DNA from 4 places in the Methylobacterium sp. HJ2 genome. Region 2 is predicted to be linked to each of the others. Evidence: predicted binding sites of a transcription regulator. Region 2 holds the regulator's gene; each other region holds the start of a gene.
What was found. Region 2 encodes PhoB, which activates phosphate uptake and scavenging genes when phosphate is short. Its sites were predicted from a motif close to TGTCATNNANCTGTCAT; they were not measured.

Region 1 (3,928 bases), on a different contig from region 2:
TTGGCGACGAGGATGCGCGGGCGGCGCCCGTCGTTCTCCTCGAACGCCTCGACCAGGGCGCGCACCGTCTCAACCACAGGCGACATGCCGCCGACCTCCCGCTTGTACACCCCCGAGATCGAGCGGATCTCGGCGCGGTGCCGGCCCCAGGCCTTCTCCAGCGCCTCGGAGATCTCGCCGACCGTGGCCTTGGCCCGCGCCGCGTTCACCGCGAGCTCGAGCAGGTTCTCGCTCCCCTCGGCGGCCTGCGTCAGCGCGGCGAGCGCCGCGTCGACATCCGCCTGGCTGCGCTCCGAGCGCAGGCGCTTGAGCTTGTCGATCTGCAGGGTGCGGACGTTGCCGTTGTCGACGCGCAGGAGCTCGATGGCCATGTCGTCGTCGGCCTTGAACTTGTTGATGCCCACGATCGTCTGGCGCCCGGAATCGATCCGGGCCTGGGCGCGCGCCGCCGCCTCCTCGATCCTGAGCTTCGGGATGCCGGCCTCGATCGCCTTGGCCATGCCCCCGAGGCTCTCGACCTCGCGGATGTGCTCCCAGGCGCGGGCCACGATGTCGGCGGTGAGGCGCTCGACGTAGTAGGAGCCGCCCCACGGATCGACGATGCGGGTGGTGCCCGATTCCTGCTGCAGGAACAACTGGGTGTTGCGCGCGATCCGGGCCGAGAAGTCGGTGGGCAGCGCCAGCGCCTCGTCGAGGGCGTTGGTGTGCAGGGACTGCGTGCCCCCTTGCGTCGCCGCCATCGCCTCGATGCAGGTGCGGGTGACGTTGTTGAACACGTCCTGGGCGGTGAGGGACCAGCCGCTCGTCTGCGAATGGGTGCGCAGCGGCAGGGACTTGTCGGATTTCGGCTCGAACTGCTTGACGAGCTTGGCCCAGATCAGGCGCGCGGCCCGCATCTTGGCGATTTCCATGAAGAAGTTCGTCGAGATCGCCCAGAAGAACGACAGGCGCGGGGCGAACTGGTCGATGGTCAGACCAGCAGCCAGCCCCGCCTTGATGTACTCGACGCCGTCGGCCAGCGTGTAGGCCAGCTCGAGGTCGTTCGTCGCCCCGGCCTCCTGCATATGGTAGCCGGAGATCGAGATCGAATTGAACTTCGGCATGTTCTTCGACGTGTAGGCGAAGATGTCCGAGATGATCCGCATCGATCCCTTCGGGGGATAGATGTAGGTGTTGCGGACCATGAACTCCTTGAGGATGTCGTTCTGGATCGTGCCGGCGAGCTTCGAGGGCGGCACGCCCTGCTCCTCGGCGGCCACGATGTAGAGGGCGAGGATCGGCAGCACCGCGCCGTTCATCGTCATCGACACGGTCATCTCGTCGAGGGGGATGCCGGAGAACAGCGTCCGCATGTCGTAGATCGAGTCGATCGCGACGCCCGCCATGCCGACGTCGCCCGAGACGCGCGGGTGGTCGGAATCGTAGCCGCGATGGGTGGCGAGGTCGAAGGCCACCGACAGGCCCTTCTGCCCGGCCGCGAGGTTGCGCCGGTAGAAGGCGTTCGAATCCTCGGCCGTGGAGAAGCCGGCATATTGCCGGATCGTCCAGGGCTGGGTCACGTACATCGTCGGATAGGGCCCGCGCAGGTAGGGCGCCAGCCCCGGATAGGTGTGCAGGAACTCCAGCCCCTCGCGGTCCTCCGGCCCGTAGGCGCCCTTCACCGGGATGCCCTCGGGGCTCATCCACGGCTCGGCCGTCGGCAGCGGGGCGACGGGCAGCGGCTCGCCCGCGAACGGGATCTCGGCGAAGTTCGGGATGCGGGACGTCATGCGGGGCTCGATCGAACGCACCCCGCGGCCGGGGCGAACAGGCCTGCATTATAAGGGAGGTTGGGGGCGGTGCTACTCCCCCGTGCGGCGGAAGCCGCGGGCCCGGGCGGGCCAGCCGTCATCGCGCCGTCACGCTCGCGCCGGAAAGCCAGTCGATGCACCCTGCGGCCCGGGATCCCGGGCCGCCCGCGACAGGACCCCGCGCATGGATTTCCACCGCCGCTTCACCGTGCTGATGTGCACGCCCACCTTCGAGCCCGGCGACCTCGAGGGCGCGCGGGTCGACCAGATCGTGGCGGCGGTCGAGGGACGCGGCTTCGAGGTGGTGCGGGCGCGCCGCGTCGAGGACGCGGCGATCGCCGTGCAGACCGACGCCGCCATCGGCTGCATGGTGGTGGATTGGGGCAAGCGCGGGCTCGACGGCAAGGCCGCCGCGCTCATCGACATGATGCGCCGCCGCGGCCTCGAGATGCCGATCGTCATCATGGTCCGCCGCAAGCGCCTGGAGGACATCCCGGTCGAGCTGCTCGACTTCATCGACGGCTACATCTTCCTCGCCGAGGAGACGCCGGAATTCATCGCCCGCGGCCTCGTCTCCCGCGTCACCCAGTATGCCGAGACCCTGAAGACGCCGTTCTTCGGGGCGCTCGTCGACTACGCCGAGAAGGGCAACCAGCTCTGGACCTGCCCGGGCCACAACGGCGGCATCTTCTACAACCGCTCGCCGATCGGCCGCATCTTCGTCGAGCACTTAGGGGAAGCGATCTTCCGCGACGACCTCGACAACTCGGTCCTCGATCTCGGCGATTTGCTGACCCACGAAGGCCCGGCGCTCAAGGCGCAGAAGGAGGCCGCCCAGATCTTCGGGGCGGAAAAAACCTATTTCGTCCTCAACGGCACCTCGGCCTCGAACAAGATCGTGCTGTCCTCGCTGGTGGCCGAGGGCGACCTCGTCCTGTTCGACCGCAACAACCACAAGGCCGCCCATCACGGCGCGCTCTTCCTCGGCGGCGGCATCCCGATCTTCCTCGAGACCGACCGCAACGCCTACGGGCTGATCGGGCCGATCTACCACGAGGCCCTCGACGAGGCCCGGATCCGCGAGAAGATCCGCGCCAACCCGCTGGTGGCGGACAGGGAGGCGTGGCGCAAGGAGCGCCCGTTCCGCGTCGCCGTCATCGAGCAATGCACCTACGACGGCACGATCTACGACGCGCGCGAGATCCTCGCCCGGATCGGGCACCTCTGCGACTACATCCTGTTCGACGAGGCCTGGGCGGGCTTCATGAAGTTCCATCCCCTCTATGCCGGCCGCTTCGCCATGGGGCTCACCGGCCTCGACGAGACCTCGCCCGGCATCATCGCGACGCAATCGACCCACAAGCAGCTCGCGAGCTTCAGCCAGGCCTCGCAGATCCACACCAAGGACGGCCACATCCGCGGCCAGACCCGGCGCGTCGAGCACCGGCGCCTCAACGAGAGCTTCCTCGTCCACGCCTCGACCTCGCCGTTCTACCCGCTCTTCGCCTCCCTCGACGTCGGCGCCCAGATGATGAAGGGCCGCTCCGGCATGATCCTGTGGGACGACACGATCCGCCTCGGGATCGAGTGGCGCAAGAAGGTGCGGGCCATCCGCCGCGAGTTCGAGGAGCGCGAGGGCGATCCGCGCCGGCGCTGGTTCTTCGATCCCTTCGTGCCGGACGTGACGACCACGACCGACGGCGCCGAGATCGCCTGGGAGAGCGTGCCGACGGACGAGCTCGCGAGCGATCCCCGCCACTGGGAGCTGAAGCCCGGCGCCGGCTGGCACGGCTTCACCCATGTGGGGCCGGGCTATGCCATCACCGACCCGAACAAGCTCACCGTGCTCACCCCGGGCTTCGACCGGCGCACCGGCGCCTACAGCGAGCACGGCATCCCGGCCCCGATCGTCGCGCAGTACCTGCGCGAGAACCGGATCGTGCCAGAGAAGAACGATCTCAACTCGCTGCTCTTCCTGCTGACGCCGGGCGTCGAATCCTCCAAGGCCGGCACGCTGATCTCGGGCCTCGTCGCCTTCAAGCGCCTGCACGACGACAACGTCCCCCTGGAGGAGGCCATGCCGGAATTCGTCCGGCGCCGCCCGAACCGCTACGCGGGCGTGCGCCTGCGCGATCTTT
Region 2 (3,928 bases):
GCCGCCCGCCGGGCAGATGCCGGCCACGGCGGCGGTGCCGGCGCCCGCCGAAACGCCGACGCTGCTGGGCGCGGCGGCGTTGGCGCTTCTCGGCGGCCTGATCCTCAACCTGATGCCCTGCGTGTTCCCGGTCCTGTCAATCAAGGTCCTGGGGCTCGTGCAGCACTCCGGAGAGAGTGAACAGCGCGTCCGCCTGCATGGCCTTGCCTACACCGCCGGGGTGCTCGCGAGCTTCATTGGCCTCGCCGGGCTGCTGATCGTCCTGAAGAGCGGCGGCGCCGGGCTCGGCTGGGGCTTCCAGCTGCAATCGCCCGTGGTGGTGGCGATGCTCGCCTACCTGCTCCTGCTGATGGGCCTCAGCCTGTCGGGCGCCGTGCATCTCGGCGGTCGGGTCGTCGGACTCGGCGACGGGCTCGCCCGGCGGGCCGGACTGGAGGGCTCGTTCTTTACCGGCGTGCTCGCCACGATCGTAGCGACGCCCTGCACGGCGCCGTTCATGGGCACGGCGGTCGGCTTCGCGCTCACGCAGTCCGCCGCGGCTGCGCTGGTCATCTTCGCCTGCCTCGGGCTCGGGCTCGCCTTGCCCTTTCTGGCGCTGACCCTGTGGCCGGGGGCTGTGCGCGTTCTGCCGCGCCCGGGCGCCTGGATGGAGGCTCTGAAGCAGGTGCTGGCCTTCCCGGTCTACGCCACGGTGGCGTGGCTTGTCTGGGTGCTCGCTCAGCAGATCGGGCCGGAGGGACTGTTCGCGGCACTGATCGGGCTCGTGCTCGTGGGCTTCGCCGCCTGGGCCTGGGAGCGCGGTCGCGAGGCGGAGGGCCTCGCCGGCCGCGCGACCCGCGCCCTCGCGATCCTGGCGGTGACCGCGGTGGCCGCCCTCGCCCTGACGCTCGACCGCGACCGTTTGCCCCCCGGCGCTGAGGCGCACGCCGACGGTGTCGAGGCCTTCACCCAGGCCCGCCTCGACGGGCTTCTCGCTGCTGGCAGGCCGGTCTTCGTCAATATGACGGCGGCTTGGTGCATCACCTGTCAGGTCAACGAGCGCACCTCGCTCTCGACCGAAGCGGTGCGGGCGGCGATGCGCGCGCGCGGGATCGCCGTCCTGAAAGGCGACTGGACCAACCAGAACCCCGAGATCACCCGCCTGCTAGAGCGCCACGGCCGCAGCGGCGTGCCGCTCTACCTGCTTTACACGGGCGTGGCGGCGCCTGAGGTGCTGCCGCAGATCCTCACCGAGGGCACGGTGCTGGCGGCACTGGCGAGCGTCCGGCCGGCCGGCGCCACGGTGCTTGGCGCGGCGGAGCCGCGCTGACGCGATCCGAGCTGTAACCGCAGCGGCTCTCCCTCAAGCCTCGAGCGAGAAGGTCTCGTCGAAGGCGTAGCCGGACCCCCGCACGGTGCGGATCGGATCAGGTTGGCGCGGCCGGTTCAGTGCCTTGCGCAGGCGACCGACATGCACGTCGACCGTCCGCTCATCGATGTAGACATCGTGACCCCAGACCCCGTCGAGCAATTGCTCGCGCGAGAACACGCGGCCCGGGCTCTGCATCAAGAACTCCAGCAGCTTGAATTCGGTAGGTCCGAGATGGATCTCATGGCCGCTGCGGCGGATGCGGTGGCTGACCCGGTCGAGTTCGATGTCGCCGGCCGCCAGCAGATCGGCGACGTGAGCGGGCTTTGAGCGGCGCAACAGCGCCCGCACGCGGGCGAGAAGCTCCGGCACCGAGAACGGCTTGACGATGTAGTCGTCGGCGCCGGTGCCGAGGCCGCGTATCCGGTCGCCCTCCTCGCCGCGCGCCGTCAGCATGATTACCGGCAAGCGCTCGGTCTCGCGCCGCGCCCGGATCCGGCGGCAGATCTCGATCCCAGAGAGGCCCGGCAGCATCCAGTCGAGCAGGACGAGATCAGGTGCCTGCTCGGAGAGGCGCAACTCCGCCTCATCGCCACGGGCGGCGGATTCCACCTCGAAGCCCTCGGCCTCCAGATTGTAGCGCAGCAGGGTGGTGAGCGCCTCTTCGTCCTCAACGATCAGGATACGGGTACGCATGTGCTCAATCCGTGCGGTTCGGAGCCGGGAGACGTCCTCGTCCCGGCCGCGTCAGGCCTCACCCGGGCTGACGGTGGCGTAGTTGGAAGCGTCGTTCTTGGGTCGGTCGCCAGTCGGCGTTTCGCCGGTCGCTAAGTACTGGATCGTCTCGGCGATATTGGTGGTGTGGTCGCCGATGCGCTCGACGTTCTTGGCGCAGAACAGCAGGTGCGTGCAGAACGAGATGTTGCGCGGATCTTCCATCATGTACGTCAGGAGCTCGCGGAACAGCGAGTTGTAGAGCGCGTCGATCGCGCCGTCGCGCTCCCAGACATCCAGCGCGGCCTTGACGTCGCGACTCGCGTAGGCGTCGAGCACGTCCTTGAGCTGCGCCTCGGCGAGATCACTCATGTGCTGGACGCCGATGACGATCTTCTGGCCGACAGATTGGTCGCTGATCGCCACCACGCGCTTGGCCACGTTCTTGGCGAGGTCGCCGATCCGCTCGAGATCACCCGATACGCGGATGGCCGAGATCGTCTCGCGCAGGTCGATCGCCAGCGGCTGGCGGCGGGCGATCAACAGGACCGAACGCTCTTCGATGTCGCGCTGGAGCGCGTCGAGACGCTTGTCCGCCACGATCACGGCCTGAGCGAGACTGGAATCGCGGCGCACAAGGGCGTCGGAGGCTTCAGCGACCATCTTCTCGGCGACGCCTCCCATTTCTGAGATCGCGCGGCGCAGATCCTCCAAGTCGGTGTCGTAGGAGCTGACGATGTGACCGGGCATGGTTCGATCCTCGGGCGGCAGATGGGGTGCAGGCAGGACGATCAGCCGAAGCGGCCGGTGATGTAATCCTGGGTCTGCCGCTTCTCGGGGTTCATGAAGATCCGGTTCGTCGGCCCGAACTCGACTAGCTCGCCCAGATACATGAACGCCGTGAACTGCGAGATACGCGCGGCCTGCTGCATGTTGTGCGTGACGATGACGATGGTGAATTCGTTGCGCAGCTGCTCGATCAACTCCTCGATGCGGCCAGTCGAGATCGGGTCGAGGGCCGAAGTCGGCTCGTCGAACAGGATCACCTCCGGGCGCTGAGCCACCGTGCGGGCGATGCAGAGGCGCTGCTGCTGGCCGCCCGAGAGCCCCATGCCGGATTGCTTGAGCTTGTCCTTCACCTCGTCCCAGAGCGCCGCCTTGCGCAGCGAAGCCTCGACGCGGGCATCGAGTTCGGATTTCGGCAGCTTTTCGTAGAGACGCATGCCAAAGGCGACGTTGTCGTAGATCGACATCGGGAAGGGCGTCGGCTTCTGGAACACCATGCCGATGCGCGAGCGCAGGTCGTTCAGGTCGATCTTCGCGTCCAGGATGTTCTCGCCGTCGAGCAGGATCTGCCCTTCCGCGCGCTGTTCCGGATAGAGACTGTAGATCCGGTTGAACGTGCGCAGCAAGGTGGACTTGCCGCAGCCCGACGGGCCGATCAAGGCCGTGACCTGCCGGTCGTGGAAATTGAGATTGACGTTCTTCAGGCCGTGGAACTGCCCATAGTAGAAGTTGAGGTCCTTGACTGCGATGCGGATTGGCGCCGCGCTATCCGCGCGCGGGCGCTGGTCAGCCTCTGCGGCCATCGAAGCGGCGAAGCTCATGCTCGGAATCCTTCGGAAGGGCGGCTCAGCGAGCGCGCTGCGGCTTGATGAAGACGCGGGCGACGATCGACAGCGCCAGGATGGTGACGGTGATCAGGAGCGCCCCGGCCCAGGCGAGCTGCTGCCAATTCGGATAGGGCGAGAGGGCGAACTGGTAGATCATCACCGGCAGGTTCGCGACGCCGCCCATTAGGTTGGCGTTGAACCAGCTGTTGTTGTTCAGCGCGGTGAACAGCAGTGGCGCTGTCTCGCCGGCGAT
Region 3 (3,928 bases), on a different contig from region 2:
CTGCCCGGGCGGCGTCGGCGCGGCCTCGACCCTGAAGATGAGCTATTCCGGCATCAACAAGGGCCTCACGGCCCTCGCCGCCCTGATGGTGCTCGCCGCCGACCGGGCGGGGGCCGGCGAGGCCCTTCTGGCCGAACTCGCCGAGAACGAGCCGCAGCTCCTCGCCCGCTTCGCGACGCGCTTGCCCGACATGCTGCCCAAGGCGCGGCGCTGGGCACCCGAGATGCTGGAGATCGCGGCCTTCCTCGGCAGCGACGGGGCGGGCCAGGAGGTCTTCGCCGGCAATGCCAAGCTGTTCGCGCGCCTCGGGGAGGGGACCGACGGGGCGGAGGCGGAGGCGATCCTGCGCTTCGCCGAGGCGGCCGCCGGGCGCGGGACGGGCTGACGGGCGGGCGCCCCGGCCGGTTCCGGTCGGCCGAGCCGACGCTGACACCGCCCAGTACCCTGGCCGATCGCAGGAGCGCGCGGCGGTCCCGACGAGACGCCTCGGGGAACCTTGTCCAACCTCAGGGATGCGGCGCGCCGGGGAGGGAGCCCGTCGCGAGGGGCTCGATGAAGGGCAGGTCGCGCCGGGCGATGTCGCGGCGGTCGCGGTCGAGCTTGTCCGCGGAGAGCAAGGCCGCCGCGATGAGTGCCGCCAGCGCGAGGGTGACCTTGGCGGCCTCCCAGATCCGTCCGAGCATGGGAAACTCTACAGCCGGCGCGCCCTGGACCGGAACGGGCGCAGGACCGTTTGTGCAGCGCACCCATGACCAAAGCGTTACGCGCCGCCCATGCCCGGTGTCCCGCCGCGCTCAGGCCTCCTCGGCCTCGGCGGCGAGCGCCCGGAACACCAGCGCGTGGCGGGCGGCCAGCGCCTCGACATCGGCCATGTAGCCCCCGCCGATCACCCCCACCACGGGCACGCCCCGCGCGCGCGCCGCGCCGATCACGAAACGGTCGCGGGCGTACAGCCCGGCATCACTGAGCGCGAGGCGTCCGAGCCGGTCGTCGCGGTGGGGATCGACGCCCGCGTTGTAGAACACGATGTCGGGCCGGAGCGCGTCGAGGAGCGGGATCAGGCGGGCGGCCAGGATCTCGAGGTAGGCCGCGTCCTCGACGCCGTCCGGCAACCCGATATCGAGGTCGCCCGCGATCTTGTGGCTCGGGTAGTTGCGCTCGCAATGGATCGAGAGCGTGAAGAGGTCCGGCGCGTAGGCGAGGCAATCGGCGGTGCCGTCGCCCTGGTGCACGTCGAGATCGACCACGAGCGCACGGGAGATCCTGCCCTCCGCCTGGAGCGCGCGGGCGGCGACCGCCACGTCGTTGAAGACGCAGAAGCCCGCACCCTGCGCCCGCCGCGCGTGGTGGCTGCCGCCCGCCGTGCTGCCGGCGAGCCCCTCGGCCAGCGCGAGGCGGGCAGCCAGCAACGTGCCGCCGACCGAGGCGCGCGAGCGCCGCACCACCGTCTCGCTCACCGGCAGGCCGATCGCCCGCTCGATCTCCCGCGGGACCGCGCAGGCGAGCACGGCCTCGACATAGGCGGGTTGGTGGGCGAGCGCGAGGAGGTCGGCGGAGGCGGGCTCGGGCGCGACGAAGCCCAGCGGCGCGAGCCCTTGCTCGGCCACGATCTCGGCGAGCCGCCCGTATTTGCGCATCGGGAAGCGATGCCCGTCCGGCAGGCTGGCTTCGTAGGCAGGATGGAAGACGATGGGCGGGATCAACCGCGCTCCTCGGGCATCGCGCCCCGAAAGCGGATCACCGGCTCCGGTGCTCCGCAACCCCTGTTCGCGGCCCGGTCCGTGCCGGCTGCAAGAGGCGTCATAAGACTGAAACAGCGCGACTGTTAGGGGGCTGCTGACCGGCGCGGCGGCAGGCCGCGGCCGGACGAGCAGAGGCATCCGCCCGCATGATCGACGCGCCGACCGGCACCCTGCTCGCCCTGTCGCTCTGCGCGCTGCTCGCCCTGGTCAACCTCACGAGCTTCGCCCTCACGGCCCGCCGCATCGGTCGCGCGCCGCGAACCGCCTGCTTTCCCGCGGGCGCACCCGTCTCCCTGGTGCGGCCGGTCTGTGGCCTGGAGGCGTTCAGCGAGGAGACGCTGACCCGCGGCTTCCGGCTCGCCTACCCGGATTACGAGATCGTGTTCTGCGTCGCCGACCCCGCCGACCCGGTGCTCCCGCTGGTCCGCCGGCTGATCGCCGCGCATCCGGCGGTCCCGGCCCGCATCCTCGTCGGCGACGAGCGCGTGAGCGACAACCCGAAGCTGAACAACTGCGTGCGCGGCTGGGAGGCGGCGCGCCACGACTGGATCGTGCTGGCCGATTCCAACGTGCTGATGCCGCCCGATTACCTTCAGCAGTTGCAGGCGGCCTGGGGCCCCGATACCGGGCTCGTCTGCTCGACGCCGATCGGCGCGCGGCCGGGCAATCTCTGGGCCGCGGTCGAGTGCGCCTTCCTCAACACCCTGCAGGCGCGCTGGCAATATACCGGCGAGAGTCTGGGCCTCGGCTTCGCTCAGGGCAAGAGCATGCTCTGGCACAAGCCGTTCCTGGACGCCCGGGGCGGCATCCGGGCGCTCGCGGCCGAGATCGCCGAGGACGCCGCCGCGACGAAGCTGGTGCGGGCCGCCGGACGGCGCGTCCACCTCGTGCACGCGCCCTTCGAGCAGCCGCTCGGGCGCCGGCGCCTGCGCGAGGTCTGGGCCCGCCAGCTGCGCTGGGCCCGCCTGCGCCGGGTGACCTTTCCGCTCTTCTTCGCGCCCGAGATCGCCAGCGGCGTCCTGCTGCCGTTCTGCCTCGCGGCGGGGCTTGCCGGGACCCCTGAAGCCTGGGCCGGCAGCGGCCTGATGGCGCTCCTCGTCTACGGCGCCGAATACGCCCTGGCGGCCCGTGTCGGCTGGCACCGGGGGCCGCGGCTGATCCTCGGCTTCCTCCTGCGCGACCTGATGATTCCGCTGCTGTGGATACGGGCCTGGATGCACGATTCCGTGGTCTGGCGCGGCAACGCCATGGATATCCGTCCCAAGCCGCCGCGCCGCTTGCGCGCCGACGCGCGCACGGCCTAACCCCGGTGACGCGCGCGGACGGCGCGTTCGGAGGCAGACAGCCCGTTGCGCATCGCGATCCTCGAGACCGGACGGCCGCCGGCGCGGCTCTCCGGCTTCCCCTCCTACGCGGCGATGTCGGCGAAGCTCCTCGGCCCCGCCTTCGAGACGACAGCCTTCGACGTGCAGGCCGGAGCGCTGCCCGATCCAAGGGCATTTCCGGGCGTCCTGATCACGGGCTCGGCCGCGGGCGTCTACGATCCGCTGCCGTGGATCCCGCCGCTGCTCGCCTACCTGCGATCCCTGCCGCGCGACATCCGCCTCGTCGGCATCTGCTTCGGCCACCAGATCATGGCCGCGGCCTATGGCGGGCGCGCCGAGAAGGCGCCTCAGGGCTGGGGCCTCGGGCTCCATGACTACGCGGTGATGACGCGCGCGCCCTTCATGGACGACGCGCCGCGCATCGCCGTGCCGGTGTCGCATCAGGATCAGGTGACGGTCCGCCCGCCCACGGCCCGGGTGCTCGCGGGCAGCGCCTTCACACCGAACGGGGTTCTGGCCTACGCGGATCGGGCCGCCCTGTCCTGCCAGTGCCACCCGGAATTCGCGCCGGACTACGCGCGGGCGCTCGTGCGCGGGCATCGGGCGGGCGCCGAGGATCCCGCGGCGATCGACCGGGCCCTGGCGAGCCTCGAGGCGTCACACGACAGCGCGCGGCTCGGCGCCTCGATCCGTCGCTTTCTGGAGGGGACCGACTGGTGCGGGTAGAGGGAATCGAACCCCCACGCCTTGCGGCTGGCGATTTTGAGTCGCCCGCGTCTACCAATTCCGCCATACCCGCGCGAGCTGCCTCATCGCACAGGTCGCAGACGCGGGCCAGCCCTTTCCGCCGCGCGCGGGCGA
Region 4 (3,928 bases), 290 kb from region 2:
GCGAGCACCGTCATGCCGAGGGCCTCGGCGCGCTTGGCGATCGACTTGCCCAGCGCCCCGTAGCCGACGATGCCGAGCGTCGAGCCGGCGATGTCGTAGATCGGGTAGTCGAAGTAGCAGAACTGCGTCGACTTCGCCCAATCGCCCCGGCGCACGGAGTTCGCGTAGGGCACGATCGCGCGCCGCAGGGCGAACATCAGGCCGACCACGTGCTCGGGCACGGTGTTGAAGGCGTAGTTTCGGATGTTGACGACGGTGATGCCCTGGGCCTTCGCCGCCGCCTTGTCGACCACGTCGGTCCCGGTCGCCGCCACCGCGATCAGCTTCAGGTCGGGAAGCTGCTTCAGGGTATCGGCGCGCATCGGCACCTTGTTGATCAGCGCGATCTCGGCACCCTGCAGGCGCGCGACGATCTCGTCCGGGGTCCAGGTCGAGTCGTACTCCACGTACTCGTGCGGGAAGTTGAATTCCCGCACCTTGGCGTCGAGGGATTCGCGGTCGAGGAACACGATCTTCTTCGTCATGGAAACCCTCTCCTCATACCAGATCCGGATGATCCCTTCGGGACGGCGGATCTGGGCTTGGCTCAAGCGCCGCGCGTCGCGCGCTACGGGCCCGCCTTCGTCGAGCGGAACCCGTATCGGGCGCGCCAACGGCGCGCGGCGTTCCTCCGGGCGGCCCTCGATCGACACAGCACGGCCGGCGCCCCGTGGGACGCCGGTCGGTTCCGGCAGCGCCGATGGATCCCGTACTTGTTGGACCCGGATCGATGTCGCAGGTCGGGCCGCGGGGCGGTGGAGCGCGCCGCGGCCGTCAGGTCCGGTGCGGCCCGAGGCTCCGGCTTCAGGCCTTGGCGAGCGGGTGCTCGCGCAGGTAGCTCGACGCGGCCGCGACGCCCGAGCCGGGGGTCACCGAGACGCCGTTGTCGAGCATCGCCATCTCGGCGCCCGCGATGGCGCCGAGCAGCGACAGCTCGTTCAGGTCGCCCACGTGGCCGATGCGGAAGACCTTGCCGGCGACCTTGCTCAGACCTGCGCCGAGGGCGAGGTTGTAGCGCACGAAGGCGTGCTTGATGATCTTGGCCGCATCGACGCCCTCCGGCACGACGATCGCCGTGACGGTGTCGGAGTTCCACTTGGGCTCGGACGCGCAGGTCTTCAGGCCCCAGGCGGCCACGGCCTGACGGGTCGCCTCGCCGAGCACGTGGTGACGGTGGTAGACGTTCTCGAGCCCTTCCTCGAACAGGCAGGCCAGAGCCTCGCGCAGGCCGTAGAGCAGCGGCAGGGACGGCGTGTAGGGGAAGTAGCCGGCCGGGTTCTGCTTCTTGTGGTCTTCCCAGTCGAAGTAGACGCGGGCGAGCCGGTCGTTCTTGCCGGTCGAGCCCTCGGCCACCTTGAGGGCCTTGGGGCTGACGCAGATCACGCCGAGGCCGGCGGGCAGCATCAGGCCCTTCTGGGAGCCCGCGATGGCGCAGTCGACCTTCCACTCGTCCATCTTGAAGGGCAGCGAGCCGATCGACGACACGCCGTCGACGAAGAGCAGGGCCGGGTGGCCGGCAGCGTCGATCGCCTTGCGCACCGCGCCGATGTCGCTGGTGACGCCCGTGGCGGTCTCGTTGTGGACCACCATCACGGCCTTGATCTCGTGCCCCTTGTCGGCGCGCAGGGCCTCCTCGATCTTCTCGGGCTTGGCGCCGGTGCCCCACTCCTCCTCCTGGACGATCACCTCGAGGCCGAGGCGCTGGGCCATGTCGATCCAGAGATGGCTGAACTGGCCGAAGCGGGCGGCGAGCACCTTGTCGCCGCGCGACAGGGTGTTGGTCAGCGCCGATTCCCAGATGCCGGTGCCGGAGGCCGGGAACAGGAAGATCGTGCCGTCGGTCGAGCCGTAGACCTTCTTGGTGTCCTCGAAGAGCGGCTTCGTCAGCGCCGGGAAGTCGACCGAGCGATGGTCCTCGGAGGGCACCAGCATCGCGCGCTGCACGCGGTCCGGGATGTTCGTCGGACCCGGCACGAAGAGGTGATTGCGCCCGGGGCGTCGTGTGGCCGCCATGATGTGTCCTCCAATTCTCAAGATTGCAGCCGGCTTCGCGGCCCTGTCCGTGATGGTGCGCGTCGGCAGGCGGCCATGCCCGGGCCGGTCACGTCCGAACCGACCGGGATTCCCGGATCGGGCCGGTGCGCGGCCGGTCGGTCGATGGCTCGGATCATCGGGCGATACGGAGCGGCAGGGCGGCCTCTCGCCGCTCGCGTCGCGGCATGCCTGATGCCGGTCGCCTCCGAATTGCCGCGCTCTCCATGCTGCGGCCGGGCCTCGCGCGCAAGCGCTCCGGCCCGTCATCGACATCTTCCTTGAACGATCGCCCCGCACACCCGAGACTGGTCCGCGCCGCCACTCGGCTCGGGCCGGATTATGGCCGCCCAAGTCACGGAAAGAAAACCGGAAAAACTTCGCGGGACTGGAAAAAAAATTTGCCGTGCAGCGCAGCGTTGCGCCGCCTGAGTTTACGATTTCGGGTTGCAGCGCAGCAATCAAGCCCCGCATCCCGCGCATCCGCAAGGCTCTCCGAAGCGTCATCAAACTGATACCGGATTTCGGTTTGGCTCTGCCCGCATCGGACCGGAGGCGCGCGTGGCAGAGGAAGCGGAGACGACCCGCGTCCGAACATTGTTTCTGTCGGACATGCATCTCGGAACGCGGGGCTGCCAGGCGGCGCTGCTCCTCGACTTCCTGAAGGATTACGACGCGGACGCGATCTTCCTCGTCGGGGACATCGTCGACGGCTGGCAGCTGCGCTCGGGCTGGTACTGGCCCCAGGCCCACAACGACGTGGTGCAGAAGCTGCTGCGCAAGGTGCGCAAGGGCTCGAGCCTGATCTATGTGCCGGGCAACCACGACGAGTTCCTGCGCGACTACATCGGCACCACCTTCGGGGGCATCGAGATCGCCGACAGCCTGATCCACGAGGCGGCGGACGGGCGCCGCTACCTCGTGATCCACGGCGACCAGTTCGACATGGTGGTGCGCCATGCCCGCTGGCTCGCCCATCTCGGCGACGGCGCCTACACCCTGGCGCTCTGGATCAACACGGGGCTCAACCGCCTGCGCCGGCGCCTCGGCCTGTCCTACTGGTCCCTGTCGGCCTGGGCGAAGCTGAAGGTGAAGAACGCCGTCAACTTCATCGGCCAGTTCGAGACCTTCCTGGCCGACGAGGCGCGGCGCCAGGGCGCGGATGGGGTGATCTGCGGCCATATCCACCACGCGGCCAACCGCGAGATCGACGGCCTGCGCTACCTGAACACCGGCGACTGGGTGGAATCCTGCACGGCGATCGTCGAGCATTACGACGGCCGCATGGAGGTACTGCACTATCCCAGCGTGCTGCGCGCCCGGGCGGCCGCCGAGCCGCAGGCTTCCGAGCCCGAGGCGCTGCCCGGACGACGGGCGGTCGCGTGAGGCTGCTCATCGCCACGGATGCCTGGCACCCGCAGGTCAACGGCGTGGTGCGCTCGCTCCAGCACATGGTGGAGGCGGGCGGCACCCACGGCTGCGACACGGTGCTGCTGACCCACCAGGATTTCCGCTCCGTGCCGATGCCGGGCTACCCGGAGATCCGCCTCGCCCACGCCACTCGCCGGAAGGTGGCCGAGCGCTGGGCCGGGCTCGCACCGACCCATGTCCACATCGCCACCGAGGGCACGGTGGGCTACGCCACCCGGCGCCACTGCCTCGCCGCGCGGCGGCCCTTCACCACGAGCTACCACACCCGCTTCCCCGAATATCTCGCGGCCCGTCTGCCGGTGCCGGAGGCCTGGAGCTACGCGTGGCTGCGCCGCTTCCACGGCGCGGCGAGCGCCACCATGGTGAGCACGCCCTCCCTCGAGCAGGATCTGCGCGCACGGGGATTTTCAAACCTGATGCGCTGGAC

Region 1: ACS5RC_RS23425 (Orn/Lys/Arg family decarboxylase) is a predicted target of PhoB. The motif match lies at 1,886-1,902, and genes of this name have one in related genera.
Region 3: ACS5RC_RS09940 (ceramide glucosyltransferase) is a predicted target of PhoB. The motif match lies at 1,799-1,815, and genes of this name have one in related genera.
Region 4: ACS5RC_RS02140 (UDP-2,3-diacylglucosamine diphosphatase) is a predicted target of PhoB. The motif match lies at 2,572-2,588, and genes of this name have one in related genera.

The regions. Positions count from the first base shown of each region.
Region 1 covers NZ_JBWJYM010000011.1:201,944-205,871, forward strand. Annotated here, with positions in the region: gene scpA (methylmalonyl-CoA mutase) at 1-1,769, opposite strand, end outside; gene ACS5RC_RS23425 (Orn/Lys/Arg family decarboxylase) at 1,975-3,928, shown strand, end outside.
Region 2 covers NZ_JBWJYM010000001.1:743,528-747,455, reverse strand. Annotated here, with positions in the region: gene ACS5RC_RS03480 (protein-disulfide reductase DsbD family protein) at 1-1,309, shown strand, start outside; gene phoB (phosphate regulon transcriptional regulator PhoB) at 1,343-2,044, opposite strand; gene phoU (phosphate signaling complex protein PhoU) at 2,096-2,812, opposite strand; gene pstB (phosphate ABC transporter ATP-binding protein PstB) at 2,854-3,651, opposite strand; gene pstA (phosphate ABC transporter permease PstA) at 3,695-3,928, opposite strand, start outside.
Region 3 covers NZ_JBWJYM010000003.1:287,907-291,834, reverse strand. Annotated here, with positions in the region: gene ACS5RC_RS09955 (NAD(P)-dependent oxidoreductase) at 1-385, shown strand, start outside; gene ACS5RC_RS09950 (hypothetical protein) at 507-683, opposite strand; gene ACS5RC_RS09945 (histone deacetylase family protein) at 795-1,700, opposite strand; gene ACS5RC_RS09940 (ceramide glucosyltransferase) at 1,889-3,046, shown strand; gene ACS5RC_RS09935 (glutamine amidotransferase-related protein) at 3,092-3,793, shown strand; tRNA gene ACS5RC_RS09930 (tRNA-Leu) at 3,782-3,866, opposite strand.
Region 4 covers NZ_JBWJYM010000001.1:453,776-457,703, reverse strand. Annotated here, with positions in the region: gene ACS5RC_RS02150 (D-2-hydroxyacid dehydrogenase) at 1-524, opposite strand, end outside; gene ACS5RC_RS02145 (aminotransferase class V-fold PLP-dependent enzyme) at 844-2,052, opposite strand; gene ACS5RC_RS02140 (UDP-2,3-diacylglucosamine diphosphatase) at 2,632-3,456, shown strand; gene ACS5RC_RS02135 (glycosyltransferase family 4 protein) at 3,453-3,928, shown strand, end outside.